Rhodopseudomonas palustris: one gene and its partner. The protein of the gene in region 1 interacts with the protein of each later gene in a pairwise test. Links are inferred from orthologs where the notes say so. Each region holds a gene or a part of one and is shown on either strand. Other genes may lie near its edges. The genes, in order: rfaD and badI.

What was found.
Region 2: the proteins of rfaD (region 1) and badI interact in binary tests that used the Escherichia coli proteins (3 or more experiments, as listed by UniProt). The link is inferred for Rhodopseudomonas palustris from one-to-one orthologs.

Annotation. Positions count from the first base shown.
Region 1 is NZ_CP041387.1:3,354,796-3,363,150, forward strand. Bases 3,240-6,051 are described here. They hold rfaD (ADP-glyceromanno-heptose 6-epimerase), read right to left. Parts: upstream 5,230-6,051; coding sequence 4,249-5,229; downstream 3,240-4,248. Other genes in these bases: rfaE1 (D-glycero-beta-D-manno-heptose-7-phosphate kinase), read right to left, coding at 3,240-4,224; waaF (lipopolysaccharide heptosyltransferase II), read left to right, coding at 5,415-6,051. Also shown: FLL57_RS15335 (MraY family glycosyltransferase), read left to right, coding at 1-769; FLL57_RS15340 (polysaccharide biosynthesis protein), read right to left, coding at 774-2,714; more of rfaE1, read right to left, coding at 2,752-3,239; more of waaF, read left to right, coding at 6,052-6,491; FLL57_RS15360 (D-sedoheptulose 7-phosphate isomerase), read left to right, coding at 6,562-7,149; FLL57_RS15365 (HAD family hydrolase), read left to right, coding at 7,146-7,688; waaC (lipopolysaccharide heptosyltransferase I), read right to left, coding at 7,685-8,355. UniProt on the Escherichia coli protein: Catalyzes the interconversion between ADP-D-glycero-beta-D-manno-heptose and ADP-L-glycero-beta-D-manno-heptose via an epimerization at carbon 6 of the heptose.
Region 2 is NZ_CP041387.1:609,865-618,133, forward strand. The notes cover bases 5,446-8,171. They hold badI (2-ketocyclohexanecarboxyl-CoA hydrolase), read right to left. Parts: upstream 7,337-8,171; coding sequence 6,554-7,336; downstream 5,446-6,553. Other genes in these bases: aliB (cyclohexanecarboxyl-CoA dehydrogenase), read right to left, coding at 5,446-6,488; badH (2-hydroxycyclohexanecarboxyl-CoA dehydrogenase), read right to left, coding at 7,366-8,133. Outside these bases: FLL57_RS02830 (Ig-like domain-containing protein), read left to right, coding at 1-2,726; FLL57_RS02835 (enoyl-CoA hydratase-related protein), read right to left, coding at 2,832-3,608; aliA (cyclohexanecarboxylate-CoA ligase), read right to left, coding at 3,636-5,279; more of aliB, read right to left, coding at 5,337-5,445; FLL57_RS02860 (MarR family transcriptional regulator), read left to right, coding at 8,255-8,269. UniProt on the Escherichia coli protein: Converts o-succinylbenzoyl-CoA (OSB-CoA) to 1,4-dihydroxy-2-naphthoyl-CoA (DHNA-CoA).

The DNA of each region.
Region 1 (8,355 bases):
GTTCGCCGCCGCGGTCGTGATCGGGATCGTCGGAGCAGTCGACGATATCCGGCCGATTCCGGTACTGCCGCGCCTCGCCCTTCAGGCACTCTGCGTCGGCGCGGTCGTTCTCACGCTGCCCGCAGACCAGCAGATCGTCCCTGCCCTGCCATTGTGGCTGGAGCGCGCCGCGTTGCTGATCGGCGGCCTGTGGTTCGTCAACCTCGTCAACTTCATGGATGGGCTCGACTGGATGACGGTTGCCGAAGGCGTGCCGGTAACGGCCACCCTGGTGGTGTTCGGCTTGCTCGGCGCGTTGTCGCAATCCCCTATGCTGCTGGCAGCGGCACTGGGCGGCGCGATCCTCGGCTTCGCGCCGTTCAACCGCCCGGGTGCGGCGAAGGTCTTTCTCGGCGACGTCGGCAGCCTGCCGATCGGGCTCCTGCTCGGCTGGTGCCTGCTGCAACTCGCGCTCCAGGGCCACGCCGCCGCGGCGCTGCTGCTGCCGCTGTACTATCTGGCCGACAGCACCCTGACGCTGCTGCGGCGAATGATCCGCCGCGAGAGGTTCTGGCTCGCCCATCGCACGCACTTCTATCAGCGGGCGACTGACAACGGATTCCCGGTCCGGGCGGTGGTCGGCCAAGTGTGTCTTCTGAATCTCGCCCTGGCCGGGCTGGCAGGCGCCTCGATCGCCCTGCGATCGGCGGCGACCGATCTCCTGCTGCTCGGCATCGGCGCCATGCTGGTCGCCGCAGTGCTGAGGCGTTTCACCCGCCCCCGCGCCTGAGCGGTTATTGCAGACGACGCTGCGCAGCCGGCGCCGCAGCTTCGATCCGGAATTCCGGAACGGCGCTCTTCAGGATGGCCACCACCTCGTCATGACGCCCCGCTGCGATCGCGGCTTCGAGTGCGGCGAGGCCCTGCTGCAGCGTCGGCAGCGGCAGTTCGTGCGGACGTGCCGCCACAATCCCGGGAATGCCGATCTCGGTCGAAGGTTCGTGCTCGGCGAACAGGATCTCGTGCAGCCGCTCGCCCGGACGAACACCGGTGAACACGATCTCGATGTCGTAGCCGGGCTGCAGTCCGGACAGCCGGATCATCCGCTCGGCGAGATCGACGATGCGCACCGGCTGGCCCATGCTGAGTACGAACACCGACGCGTCGGCATGCTGCGAGCCCAACGCATGAGTCGCGGCGGTGATGACGAGGTCGCAGGCTTCGCGGATGGTCATGAAGTAGCGCACCATATCCGGATGCGTCACCGTCACCGGTCCGCCGGCTTCGATCTGGGCCTTGAATTTCGGCACCACCGAGCCGTTCGACGCCAGCACGTTGCCGAACCGCACCGAGATCAACCGCATCGGTGGCTTGTCACCGGAGGTGCCGGCAAGTTCGCGATCGAGCGCCTGACAATACAGTTCGGCGAACCGCTTGGTGAGGCCGAGCATCGATACCGGCTCGATCGCCTTGTCGGTGGAGATCATCACCATCGCGCCGGCACCGGCCGCGCGCGCGGCGTCGGCGACGTTGACCGAGCCGAAGATGTTGGTCTTGACGCCCTCGCCCCAATCGCGCTCGAGGATCGGCACGTGTTTCAGCGCAGCAGCGTGGAACACCAGGTCCGGCTTGAACCCGCCGATCAGATCGAAGATCCGCTCGCGATCGCGGATGTCGGCGATGTGGCCGACGATCGTCGTCCTGGAGTCCTTGGCGTTCAGCTTCTCCATCGCGGCGTAGAGGGCCGGTTCGGAATTCTCGATCACCAACAGACGCGCCGCACCGAACGTGGTGACGCGGTCGCACATCTCGTATCCGATCGATCCGCCACCGCCGGTGACGACGATCGACTTGCCCTTCAGCAGCCCCTCGAGCCTGTCGTAATCGATCTTGACGCTCGGACGCAGCAACAAGTCTTCGACGGCGACCGGTGCCAGCCTGGGCGTGTCGCGGCTTTCTTCGAGCGACGGCAGCCGGCTCACCGTCAGCCCGAGCTTGCGGGCACGCATCAGCACCGCTTCCGGCTGGGCATCGGCCTCGAACGCGGACGGCGTCATCACCGCCCGCTCGATCGGCCTGTTGCGATGCGCGAAGTCGGCGATCACGTTGTGCAGATCGTCGGTGCCGCCCAGCACCGGAATGCCGCGAATGGTCTGGCCGCGATCCGAGAACGCGGGCGACAGAATGCCCACCGGCCACAGCCGCTGCACCGCGCCGCTTTCAACTCCGCGCAGGAACACCTCCGCGTCGGCGGCGCGACCGATCAGCAACGTCGGAGCCGCATCCATCCGGCGCGCCTTGTTGCGCGTGCGGGTGTAGCGGAAATAGCGGTAGGCGAGGCGCGAACCGGCCAGGAAGAACACCTCCAGAAACCAGTACAGCACGATCGTCGTCTTCCCGAGGAAGAACGTCCCGTACATGTTCGGTGCCAGAAAGACGTAATCGAGCGCCAGCAGCGCGATCGTCAGCACGCTCGCCGCCCGGAGGATGTTCAGCAGATCCGGGATCGAAATGAACCGCCACTTGGTGGTGGTGAGCTGGAACAGGTAGCAGACGAAGAAGCTGAAGACGACGAAGTAAGGCAGAACCTTCAGCAGCAGCGGCAGACGGTCCAGCAGATTCTCGCCGTCGAACCGCAGATAGAAGCTGAGCAGCACGGCGGCCGCGGTCGCGAGCAGATCGTGGAGGGCGATCAGCCAGTTGCGGGGCGTGAACGACGTGATCGGCGTCAACATTGCACCTGCCAGCGGTGGTCGCCAATCCCGCGCATGATCAGGACTGCCCCTCGCGCGCGCGCGCCACCAGCGAGGTGGTACTGAATCCGGGCAGCACGTCGACCAGCATCACCTCGCCGCCTTTGGCCGCGACGATCTCGTGCCCGACCACCTGCTCACGGGTGTAGTCGCCGCCCTTGACCAGCACGCTCGGCTCGATCCGGGTGATCAGCCGGATCGGCGTATCCTCTTCGAAGATCGCCACCAGATCGACCGCCTCCAGCGCCGCCAGCACTTCGGCGCGGGCGCGTTCGTGCTGCACCGGCCGGCTCTCGCCCTTCAGCCGCCGCACCGACGCATCGCTGTTGAGTCCCACGATCAGCCGGTCGCAGGCACCGCGCGCCGCAGTCAGCACCTTGACGTGGCCGGGGTGCAGGATGTCGAAGCAGCCATTGGTGAAGCCGACCCGCAGACCCTCGCGGCGCCATTCCTTCAGCCGCGCGTCGAGGTCGGCGTCGCTGGCCATGATCTTGTCTTCGGCGGCGAGTTCAGCGTGTGGCAGGACGCGCCGGCGCAGTTCGCTCGGCGTCACCACCGCGGTGCCATTCTTGCTGACCGCCACGGCTGCGGCGGCGCTGGCCGCCCGCATCGCCGTGCCCCAATCCGCCCCCGACGCCAGTACCACCGCCAGCACCGCCGCCACGGTATCACCGGCGCCCGAGACGTCGCGCACCTTCACCGGTTGCGCCGGCACGTGGATCGGCTCGCCTCCGCGCGGCACCAGCGTCATTCCGTGCTCGCTCTTGGTCACCAGCATCGCCTCGCACTCGGCCAGCGTCATCGCATCCTGGGCCGCCGCGGCGATCTCGTCATCGGTCTCGGCAGCGCTCCGTGTCGCCGCGGCGAATTCCTTGCGGTTTGGCGTCAGCAGCGTGGCGCCGCGATAGATCGCGAAGTTGGCGCTTTTCGGATCGACGATGACGCGTTTGCCGAGTTTGTTGGCGGTATCGATCGTCTCGCGAATGACTCGCGCCGTCAGCACGCCTTTGGCGTAGTCCGACAGCAGCACGATATCGGCGCGCGCGAGCTGCGGCAGGATCGAATCGAGCAGCCGCTGTTCGACCTCGCCGGTCGCCGGCGCTGCGATCTCCCAATCGGCGCGCAGCATGTGAGTGGAGAAATGCTCGGACACGAACCGCACCTTGCGGGTCGTCGGACGCGAGGGATCGCGCACCAGCACCGGCTCGATCTTCGGCTCGCTGCCGAGTTCGGCGGCGAGCATTCTCCCGGTGGCATCGTCACCGACCAGGCCGACGAAAATGCAGCGCGCGCCGATCGCCGCAATGTTGCGGGCGACGTTGCCGGCGCCGCCGATATTGGTCTCGCTGCGCTGGACCGCGATCACCGGCGCCGGAGCCTCCGGGGAAATCCGCGACACCTCCCCATAGACGAACTCGTCGAGCATCAAGTCGCCGACGCACAGGACGGTCTGACGGGCGATCGCTTGCAGCAGGGCGTCGAAGCTCAACATCCAAATCCAAATTGTTGCGCGCGATCAGCGGAAGCGATCGCTGCGGTCGAGGTAGCCAGTGACGTAAGACGCGACCGCTTCTTCCAGCGGCGTGAAGCCGCCATTATAGCCCGCCGCGCGCAGCCGGTCGCCTTCGCTCTGGGTGAAGTACTGATAACTGCCGCGAATCTGCTCCGGCATATCGATGTACTCGATCTTCGGCGGCGTGCCGAGCGCGGCATAAGCCGCCAGGATCAGGTCGCGGAAGCTGCGGGCATGGCTGGTGCCGACATTGAAAATGCCGCTGACGCTGGGCGAAGCGAACAGCCACATCATCACCCGCACCACGTCGTCGACATAGATGAAGTCGCGGCGCTGGTCGCCGTCGGCGATGCCTTCGCGATGCGACTTGAACAATTGGACCACCCGGCCCGACTTGATGTCGTCGAACCGCCGCGCCAGCACGCTGGCCATGGTGTCCTTGTGATATTCGTTCGGGCCGAACACGTTGAAGAACTTCAGCCCGGCCCACTGCGGCGGCAGCCTGTCGCCCTTGGCGGCGCGCTCGGCCACCACCAGGTCGAACAGGTGCTTGCTCCAGCCGTACAGGTTCATCGGCCGCAACTGTTTCAGCGCGGCCAGCGAGAAATCGTCATCGAAGCCGTGTTCGCCGTCGCCATAGGTCGCTGCCGATGAGGCGTAGATCAGCGGCGTGCCGGTCTCGGTGCACCAGTCGAGCAGCCGCAGCGACAACCGGAAATTGTTCTCCATCACCAGATCGCCGTCGGTGGCGGTGGTCGCGGAGATCGCGCCCATGTGGAACACAGCGTCGAGCTTGCGTCCCTTGAGCCAGCCGGCCAGTTCCGCCGGCGGCACGAAATCGGCAAGCTGCCGCTTGGCGAGGTTCTTCCACTTGCCGTCATGGCCGAGAAAGTCGGACACTGCCACATCGGCCCGCCCGGCGTCGTTCAGCGCCGCGACCAGATTCGATCCAATAAACCCGGCGCCCCCGGTGACCAGCAGCATGACTTCTCCGCCTCGATTTGCGCGGCCAGCTTTGCCCCACTCCGCCCAAGCAGGCAACTTTCTACCCTGACTTGCTGTGCATGGAGCACGTCTGGCGCGCGAAATGCCGGCTGGACGCCGGCCGCAGCAGACGCTAACCGGCTGGGCCGACCAGTCCCTGCCAGGCAGGGCACGCAGAACAAGCGATGAATTACGAATCACTCAAAGCCAGCCTGGCGACAGCGCCCGACCGTAGCGAAACCAGCCCGGTACTGCTGGTCCCGTATATGTGGATCGGCGATTTCGTGCGCTGCCACACCGTGGTGCGGGTGCTGAAGGATCGCTGGCCGAACCGGCCGGTCGACGTCCTCACCACCACACTGTGCGCGCCCTTGGTCGACTATATGCCCGGCGTGCGCCAGGGGATCGTCTGGGATCTGCCGCGCAGCAAGATCTCGCTGCCTCAGGAGCGGGCGCTGGCAGCCAGGCTGCGACAGGAAGGCTACGGCGCCTCGGTGGTGATGCCGCGCACCTTCAAATCCACCATCGCGCCCTGGCTTGCCGGTATCCCGAAACGCACCGGCTTCATCGGCGAGGTCCGGTTCGGCCTGCTCAATGACTGGCGGCGCGGCGAGAAGGCATTGCCGCGGATGATCGACCGCTGCGCCGCGCTGGCGCTGCCGCCGCTGCCCGAATTGCCGCTGGACTGGCCCGAACCGCAGCTTCAGGTGCCGCAGGCCGAGATCGCGGCATGGCGGCAGGCCAATGGGCTGCACGGCCGGACCGTGGTGGCGCTGGCACCCGGCGCCGTCGGGCCGGCGAAGCGCTGGACCTATTATGTCGAGGCCGGCAAGGCACTCGCCGAGCGCGGCTTCGAGGTCTGGGTGGTGGGCGGCCCGGGCGAAACCGCCAAGGCCCAGGAAATCGTCGCGGCCGGCGGCCCGCAGGTCCGCGATCTCACCGGCACCGACCTGCGCAACGGCATCCTGGCGCTGGCGGCAGCCGACCTGGTGATCTCCAACGATTCCGGCCTGCTCCACGTCTCGGCGGCGATCGGCAGCCGGACCATCGGCATCTTCGGACCGACCAGCCCCTGGCATTATGCCCCGCTCAATCCGATCGAGACGGTGATCCAGGCGCCGGGCGAGATTCCGTGCCGGCCCTGCCACAAGCCGATCTGCCGGATGGAGCACCACCGCTGCATGCGCGACATCGCCGTCGAGGACGTGACCGCCGCGGCATTGCGCGCGCTGCAGGCCGCCGGCATCGCGCCCGCGGTGTGAGCCCTTCGGCTTGCGCCGGACCCGGCCCTGCGCTTTACCAGGGCTTCGAGTTTCAGCCTTCAGGTGTGACGTGAGCCAGGACAAGATCGCCGCCCATTTCCAGCTTTCGCTTGCCGCGATGACGGCCGCGGCCAGCGACACAGCGCTGCTGGAAACATCGCGGGCGATCGCCGCAGCGTCGATCGCGGCACTGCGTCAGGGCCGCAAGATCCTGCTCGCCGGCAATGGCGGCAGCGCCGCCGACGCCCAGCACATCGCCGCCGAAATCATCGGCCGCTACAAGCGCGAGCGCGGCGCCTGGCCGGCGGTGGCGCTGACCACGGACACCTCGGCGCTCACCGCGATCGCCAACGACTATGGCTTCGAGCGGGTATTCGCCCGGCAGGTCGAAGGGCTCGGCCAGCAAGGCGACGTCTTCATCGGCATCACCACGTCGGGCCGCTCGCCGAACATCCTGGCGGCGCTCGAGGTCGCGCGGCAGCGCGGCCTGGTCACCGTCGGCATGACCGGCCCGAGCGGCGGATCGATGGGCGCGCTGTGCGATCATCTTCTGATTGCGCCGGGCCCCGAGACCGCGCTGGTTCAGCAGATCCATCTGATGGCCGCGCATGCGATCTGCGACGAGATCGAGGTCGCGCTGGGCAAGCCGGCGCCATGACCGCGTCCGCGCCGCGCCGGCCCGCCGCCTTCCTCGATCGCGACGGCGTCATCAACTACAACGACCACTATGTCGGCACCCGCGAGCGCCTTCGCTGGATGCCGGGCATCGCGGCGGCGATCCGGCAACTTAACGCGGCCGGCTATTACGTCTTCATCATCACCAACCAGTCCGGCGTCGCCCGCGGCATGTTCAGCGAAGACGACGTCCGTGCTCTGCATCGCTGGATGCTGAATGAGCTGAATGCGCAAGGTGCGCGGATCGACGATGTGCGGTTCTGCCCGCATCATGTCGAAGGAACGATCGACGCCTATCGGGTGGCCTGCGAGCATCGCAAGCCGGGCCCCGGCATGATCCTGGATCTGGCCAAAGCCTGGCCGGTGGACATGGCGCGCAGCTTCGTGATCGGCGACAGCGCAAGCGATATCGAAGCGGCCCAGGCTGCCCGCATTCGCGGTTTTCGCTTCGAAGGCGAAGACATCGACGGCTTCGTCAACCAGGTGCTCGCCGAGATGCAACGCACCGCTGCATTCAACTAACCGAGTAGCTGCTCCGCCGCCTCGATCGCCTGCCGCGCCGAGGGGCCACCGCTGTTGCCGCCGAGCACCCGCAGCGGACCGCTGCCGACCGGGCCGGTCAGTCCCGGATCGGTCGCAACATAGATCCCGACCAGCGGCACCCGATAGGCGGCGGCCAGATGCAAAAGGCCGGTGTCGACGCCGATCACCACCGCGGCGCCCGCGATCACGCCCGCGGTGAGATCGAGCGACTGACGCGGCAACACGCGACTTCCGGGGATCGCGCTCGACAGCCGTTCGGCGGTCTGCCGTTCGGTCTCGGTGCCCCACGGCAGCACCGGCTGCAACCCGCGGCCCTGCAGCCAGCGGCCGGTCTCGATCCAGTCTTCGGCGAGCCATTCCTTCGACACCCGCGAGGTGCCGTGCAGCAGCAGCGCGTAAGGCGCTTCAGCGCCGCGCGCCGGTTTGATCAGCCCGTAGTCGATCTGGTCCGGCGGCTGATAGCCGAGCGACTGGCCGGTGAGCGTGCGATTGCGCGCCACCGCGTGGAGCGAGCGGCTGACGCTGTGGCGGACATCGTAGAACCGCGACGCCAAGGGCTCCCGAATGCTCTGCGCGTCGTAGCCGTGGCGCTCGCCCTGCGCGAGCCGCGCGATGATCGCCGAGCGGATCAGGCCCTGAGTGTCTA
Region 2 (8,269 bases), 2.7 Mb from region 1 along the record:
CCGGCAACGGCACCAACAGGCTTGAATTCATCGACACCGGCGTATCCGACTCCTGGGGCGCCGGCGCGGCATTGGACGACGTGCACTTCGTCAAGGTCGTCAACGCCGGTGATGCCCTGCCAGCAAACCACGCTCCGATTGCCACGGACGATCATGCCGAGGGGCTCAAGGGCGCCGTCATCACGGGTCGGCTCACGGCATCGGATCAGGACGCTGGCGGCTCGCTGATCTACAGTCTCGACACGGGTCCGTCCCACGGCACGGTGTTCGTCTATACCGATGGCAGCTATCGCTACACGCCGACCACCGGCTTCTCCGGCACGGACAGCTTCACGTTCCTGGTGGATGACGGGCGTGGCGGAAAGGATACCGCGACGCTGGATCTGACCATCAAATCGTCCTCGTCCGAGGTTGCGATCGGCACCGACCTGATCGTCAACGGCAGCTTCGAGGACATCAGCGAGTCCGGCAACTACAATGGCGGCTCCGATTGGGGCTACCGCAACAACGACAAGCAGATCGTCGGCTGGACCAACGTCAACCGGATCGAGCAGCATCTCGACAATTACGGCGGGATCCAGGCCAAGGACGGGAAGTTCTGGATCGACCTCGACAGCTCCAATCTGGCACAGCGGAACAAGCTCGGCCAAACGATCACCGGCGTTGAGACCGGTGCAATCTACCGGGTGAGCTTCTCGCTCTCGGACTCGGACAATGTCCGCTACGACGACGGCGTCACCGTGCTATGGAACGGTCAGGTCGTCTTCAGCGGCCTGCCGCCGCAGACCTCCGCTCATTGGGCGACGCTGAGCTTCGACGTGATCGGGGGCTCCGGGAATGGTTCGAACCGGCTGGAGTTCGTCGACACCGGCGTGGCGGACTCTTGGGGCGCCGGCGTCGCGCTGGACGACGTCCACTTCGTCAAGATCGCCAACGCCGGCGACAGCCTGCCGGCCAATAGTTCTCCTGACGCGACCGACGGGCACATCGCTGGCCTGGTGAATAGCTTGATCATCGGTCAGCTCACCGCGTCCGACGCCGATGGAGGGGCCGCACCTGTGTTCAGTCTCGGGCAGGGGCCGTCGCACGGTTCGGTGCTGGTCTACAGCGATGGCACTTACCGATACACACCAACGACTGGCTATGTCGGCGCGGACAGCTTCACCTTCGTGGTCGATGATGGGCGTGGCGGCAAGGATACGGCAACCCAGAGCCTGACCATCAGCCCGCCCAATACCGTACCGGTGGCGTCCGACGACGTCGGTCTAGGGACGGAATACGGCACCGTGCTGACGATCGGAGCATCGACTCTGCTCGCCAATGACAATGACGCAGACAGCGATCCGTTGGCGATCCTGTCGGTGGCCAATGGCACCGGCGGCACGGTTTCGCTCGACGACGTCGGCAATGTCGTCTTCGCTCCGGCCGAAGGGTTCTCGGGTGATGCGACCTTCAGCTACACGGTGTCCGACGGGCGCGGAGGTACTGCAACGGCAAACGTGACTGTGATAGTCGCGCCGCAGCCCGAGCCCCCGGTCGGGACGCCGGGCGATGATGTCCTGAATGGGACGTCGCGTGACGATGTCATCGCGGCGGGCGAGGGCGACGACGAAGTCTTCGGCGTCGCCGGCAACGACACGATCGACGGCGGCGCCGGTGACGACCGGATCGATGGCGGCGACGGGGACGATATCCTCGTCGGCGGAGACGGCGACGACGAGCAGATCGGCGGTGCGGGTAGCGATATTCTCGTCGGCGGCGCTGGCGATGACGAACTCGACGGCGGTGACGGTCACGACGTGGCGGACTACACGGCCGACAGCGCCGGCTTCGTGGCCGACCTGTCGTCGGGATGGGCCTCCGGCGACGAGATCGGCTACGATAGCTTGCGCAACATCGAAACCGTGCTCGGCGGTTCGGGCAACGACACCCTGATCGGCGGCGGCGGCGACGACGTGCTGCGCGGTGGCTCCGGCGACGACACCATCGACGGCGGCGCCGGCTTCGATACGCTCGACCTGTCCGACGCCACCGGGGGCGTGACCATCAGCTTCACGACCGGTACCGCGACCGGTGCAGGCATCGGTACCGACCACTTCACCGGCATCGAGAGCTTCGTCCTCGGCGAGGGGGCGGATCGTGTCACCGGTGGCAACGGCGCCGATGTGATCAACGGCGGCGGCGGTAACGACGTCATCGCCGGCGGCGCCGGCAACGACAAGTTGCTCGGTGGTGCCGGTGACGACAGCCTCGACGGCGGCTCGGGCGACGATGTCGTCGACGGCGGCATCGGCAACGACATGCTGAAGGGCGGCTCTGGCGTCGATATCATCTCCGGCGGCGATGGCAACGACGACATCGATGGCGGTTCGGAGAACGATATCCTAAACGGTGGTGCCGGCAACGACATCATCAAGGGTGGCTCCGGCGCCGACATCATCACCGGCGGCGCCGGCAACGACATCCTGACCGGCGGCTCGGGGGCGGATGTATTCGTGTTCACGGCCGGCTTCGGCAAGGACATCGTCACCGACTTCGCCACCAAGGGCAGCTCGGCCGACGTGTTGCAGTTCTCCAGCAGCATGTTTGCGAACTTCACCGACGTGATGTCGCACACCACGCAGGTCGGCAACGACGTCGTCGTGACGCTCGATGCCGACAACAGCCTGACGCTGGCCAATACGCAGATCGGCTCGCTCGCCGCAGACGACTTCCGCTTCGTCTGATCTGCCGCGAACGATTACAGGGCCACGGAACGCAGCAGCGTTCCGTGGCCCTGGCGCGAGAAACGAGGATTAGCGCAGCCCCGATTCCACCAAAGAACAGAACGACTATCGGTGGGTGAAGCGCGGCGCCCGCTTTTCCAGGAAAGCCTGAATGCCCTCGTGGGCGTCGGCGCTGGCGAAGCGGGCATGCAGCTCGCGGCGCTCGAACAGGATGCCTTCGGCGAGCGTGCTCTCGAAGGTGCGGTTGAGGCTTTCCTTCAGCGCCATCAGCGCCGGGGCGGAGAACGCCGCGATCGTGCTGGCCAGCGCCACGGTCTCGTCGCGCAGCTTGTCGTCATCGACGACGCGCGATACCAGGCCGTAGCGATCGGCCTCTTCGGCGTTGAGCGGTCGCGCCGACAGGCACATGTCCATGGCTTTTGCCTTGCCGATCGCGCGCGGCAGGCGTTGCGTGCCGCCCGCTCCGGGCAGCAGGCCGAGCTTGATTTCCGGCAGCGCGAATTGGGCACTGCGGCCGGCGATCACGATGTCGCAGGCGAGCGCCAGTTCGCAGCCGCCGCCATAAGCGAGGCCGGCCACCGCGGCCAGCACTGGCTTCCGCACCTGGCGGATCGTCTCCCAATTGCGGGTGATGAAGTTCGAGCCATAGACGTCGCTATAGCTCCACGCGGCCATCGAGGCGATGTCGGCGCCTGCCGCGAACGCGCGGGCATTTCCGGTGATCACGATCGCGCCGATGCCGTCGTCGGCGTCGAACGCCAGCAGCGCCGCGCCGAGCGCATCCATCAGCGCGTCGTTGAGCGCGTTGAGGACTTCCGGCCGGTTCAGCGTGATGATGCCGACCCGGCCCTGAGTTTCGGTGATAATGGGATTGGACGACAAGGTCGTGCTCCGTGGTCGGTGTGTGGTCTAAAGATCGTCCTGCTGCAGCATCTCGCGCAGCCGGAATTTCTGGATCTTGCCGGACGGTGTTGCCGGCATCGCGTCGCGAACCACGAGGCGCTCGGGGATGTATTGCAGCGCCAGCTTCTGCGCCTTGAGGAACTCGACCATCGCGGCGAAGTCGATGCTCGCCCCGGTCTTCGGCACCACCACGGCGCAGGCGCGTTCGCCGAGCCGGTCGTCCGGATAGGCCACGATCGCCACCTGGGCGACGGCGGGATGCTTGTAGAGCAGCGCCTCGATCTCGACGACCGGGATGTTTTCGCCGCCGCGGATGATCACGTCCTTGCTGCGGCCGCTGATCCGGATGTAGCCGTCCGCCGTCATGTAGGCGAGGTCGCCGGTGTCGAACCAGTCGTCGGCGTCGGTGCTGTTCCAGTTCGGCCTCTTCAGATAGCCGCCGAAATTCGAGCACGACCGCACCACTAACCGGCCGATCTGGTTCGGCGGCAGCGCCTTGCCGTCGCTGTCGATCACTTTGACCTCGACGCCGGGCAGCGGGCAACCGTCGGTGGTCGAGGCGAGCTTGTCATCGTCGTCGAGCTTGATCAGCGTCACCGCGCCGTTTTCGGTCATGCCCCAGGCCGAGACGATCTTGGCGCCGAGCCCAGCCTGAGCCTGTTCGACCAGCGGCCCGGGAATCGGCGCGCCGGCGCACAGGAAGGTCTTCAGGCTCGGCACCGGCTCGCCGCTCTCCTTCACGACGCGCGTCAGATCGGTGAGGAACGGCGTCGACGCCATAGTGAAGGTGACGCGCTCGGCGCGGATCAGCTCGGCGGCTTTCGCCGGATCCCAAATGTCCTGCAACACTGCGCTGGCGCGCAGCATGATCGGCATCATCAGGCCGTACATGAAGCCGGTCTGGTGTGCCATCGGCGACGCCATCAGGATCACGTCGGACTCGCGAAGCGCGAGCCGCTGCGCGTAAGGCACGATATTGGCCATCAGCGTATTGGCGCTGTGCATCACGCCCTTCGGCTCGCCGGTGGTGCCGGAGGTGTAAATCAGTTGTGTGATGTCGTCCGGGGAGGGCCGGCTGCGGCTCAGGATCGCGGCGGCGTTCGCTTCCTTTTCCCACTCGGGCGTCGTCAGCAGCGTGTCGAAATCATCCGCGCCGCCGCCATCGACGACTACGATGGTCCGAAGCGCTGGCAGGTCGGGCTGCAGGCCGCGCGCCATGGCTTCATGATCGAAGCCACGGAAGCTCTTCGGCACCACCAGTACCTTGGCTTCGCCGTGCTTCAGCATGAACGACAGTTCGCGCTCGCGGAAGATCGGCATCAGCGGGTTGAGCACCGCGCCGATCCGCGAGCAGGCGAGATATAGCACGGTGAACTGCCACCAGTTCGGCAGTTGCATCGCCACGACGTCGCCGCGGCCAATGCCGAGCCGGCTGAGGCCAACCGCGACGCGATCGGCCAGCGTCGCAAGCTCACGGTAGCTGAAGCGGCGCACCGCGCCGCCGTCGAGCCGGACCGCGGTCAGTGCGACCTTGTCGGGGCAATGCGCCACGCAGGCGTCGAGATCGTCATTGATGGTGCGGTCGTGCCACAGGCCGGCGGCGATGCTCGCGGCGCGGCGTGGCGGCAGCAGAACAGCGTCGAACTCCATGTTTCCCCCGGAATAGTTATTAGTTATGAATGCAGAGTGTCTCGGCGGCACCTCCGCTCAGGCCGGCACTGCGGCGCGGCCGGCACGGTGGCGCGCGATGATCGTCTTCATGATCTGCGCGGTGCCGTCGCCGATCTGAAAGCCGAGCACGTCGCGCAGCCGCTGCTCCATCGGGCCGCGGTCATAGCCGCCGTGGCCGTGCATCAGCAGACATTGATGGATCACGTCGTAAGCGAGTTTCGGCGCCCACCATTTGCACATTGCTGCCTCGGCACTGTGCGGCGCGCCGTGGTCCTTCAGCCACAGCGCCTGCAGGCAGAGCAGTCGCGCGGCCTCGACCTGGGTGTCGAGGTCGGCGAGCGGATGCGACACGCCCTGAAACGCCGACAGCGGTTTGCCGAACGCCTGCCGCTCGGCGACGTGCGCCCAGGTTTCCTCGAGCGCGACGCGCGCGACTGCGAGCACTTGCAGGCCGATCAGTGCGCGCGAGAAGTCGAAGCCCTGCATCACCTGGACGAAGCCTTTGTTCTCGTCGCCAAGCCGATGCGCGGCCGGGACGCGCACGTTCTCGAAGAACAGCGAGCCGCGGCCGATCGCGCGCTGGCCGTGGCAGTCGAACCTGTTGCGGGTGATGCCGGGCAGGTCCATCGGGATCAGCAGTGCGGTGACGCCGTGAGCGCCGGACTCGATCGAGCCGGTGCGGCCGAACACCACCGCGGCGTCGGCCTGATCGGCGGCGGAAATCGAGGTCTTCTCGCCATTGACGATGTAGTCGTCGCCGTCGCGCTCGATCCGCAGCCGCAGGTTCGCCGCATCCGAGCCGCCGCGCGGTTCGGTCAGCGCGATCGCGAACAGCGCGTCGCCTGCGATCAGCTTCGTCAGCCACGGCTGCACGATCTCGCGCTGGCCGTGCTGCGATAGGATCTGCCCGTTCAGCGAGGCGAGCAGATTGACGTAGGACATGCTGAGGTCGGCGCGCGCGATCTCCTCGTGGATCACGCCGGCCGCGAGGCTGCCCATGCCGAGCCCGCCGCAAGCTTCCGGCAGTTCGGGCGCGATGAAGCCCATCTCGCCCATCGCCTTCATCAAGCCGCGGTCGAGCACCCGGGTCCGGTCGCGCTCCTGAAATCCCGGCGCGACCTGCTCGGCAGCGAACCGCCGCGCCTGCCCGGTCAGCGCCACGAGGTCTTCGTTCAGATATGGATTCATGCCTCGCCCTCCTCGAGAATTGGGACGCCGGGCGTTGCCGGCGCCGTTCGTCGGCGGGAGAGCGGTTATTTGATGTACTTGCGGAATTCGGGCTTACGCTTCTCCTGCAGCGCCTTGACGCCTTCGCGCGATTCCTCTGTGTCGTAATAGAGCTTCAGCGCGTACATCCCCATGCCGGCGATCCCGGCTTGATGGGCGGTGTCCATGTTGAAGCTGCGCTTGGCGATGGCGAGTGCGGTCGGCGACCGCTCGCACAGTTCCTCGCCCCATTTCTGCACTTCGGCGTCGAGCTCTTCGTGCGGCACGCAGAGATTGGCGAGGCCCATCGCTTCGGCTTCCTTGCCGGAGTAGCGCTTGCACATGTACCAGATCTCGCGCGCCTTCTTCTCGCCGACGACGCGGGCCAGGAACGCGGTGCCGTAGCCCGGATCGACCGAGCCCATCTTCGGGCCGACCTGGCCGAAGATCGCCTTGTCCGAGCAGATCGTCAGATCGCAGATCGTCGCCAGCACATTGCCGCCGCCGATCGCATAGCCCTGGACGCGGGCGATCACCGGCTTGGGCACGTCGCGGATCGCAGTGTGCAGTTCTTCCATCGGCAGCCCGACGGTGCCGCGGCCATCGTAATTGCCGTCGTGGGTGGACTGATCGCCGCCGGTGCAGAAGGCGCGGTCGCCGGCGCCGGCCAGTACGATCGCCCCGACGTCCTTGTCGTAGCCGGCCTTGTACAGCGCCTTGATCAGCTCGTCGCAGGTGGTGCCGCGGAACGCATTCATCTTGTCCGGACGGTTGATGATGATCCACGCCACGCCGTTGCGGATCTCATAGATCAGGTCTTCGAACTGCATCGGAATCCTCCCGTTATTGTTGATTGGGCTCAGCCGTTCATCGTCAGGCCGCCGGAGACGCTCAGCACCTGGCCGGTGATGAAGCCGGCGTCGTCGCTACCGAAGAACGCGATCGCGCCGGCGAGATCGTCCGGCTTGCCGAGCCGGCCGAGCGGGATCGCCTTGGTGAAGGCCTCGATCAGCTTCTCCGGATTGGCGGCGCCGGAGGTCACGCCGGCAAGCAGCGCGGTGTCGGTCGGTCCCGGGCAGACGACGTTGACGGTGATGCCGTGGCGGGCGTGTTCGCGTGCCAAGGTCTTGGAGAATGCGACGAGGCCGCCTTTGCAGGCGGCGTACACCGCTTCGCCCGACGAGCCGACGCGCGCTGCATCAGAGGCGATGTTGACGATGCGGCCGTAGCGCCGCTCGACCATGCCGGGCAGCACCGCATGATGCATGTGCAGCGCGCCGGTGAGGTTGATGGCGATCAGCCGTTCCCATTCGCCGGGCTCGGTCTTGGTGAACGGCTTGAAGATGTCCCAGCCGGCGTTGTTGACCAGAATGTCCACCGGCCCCAGTTTGTCCGTCGTCGTCGCGATAGCGGTGTCGACACTTTTGCGGTCGGCGATATCGCAGCGGATCGCTTCCGCCGTGCCGCCTGCGGCGCGGATCTCGCCGGCGATTTTCTCGGCTGCGTCGAGATTGAGGTCGAGTACCGCGACCTTGACACCGTCCTGCGCAAACCGGCGACACGTCGCCCCGCCGATGCCGCCGCCGCCACCCGTGATCACCGCCGTCTTGTTCTGCAGCCGCGCCATCCTCGCTCGCTCCTCTTTGATTCTGATCTCTTTTCCCCAGAAAGCCCGCGATCGAAGCTGGCAACTAGGACAATATATTGTTATATCTAGCCGGCGTTCCGAAGATGCGTCAAGATCGTCTATGATGGCAGAGAAG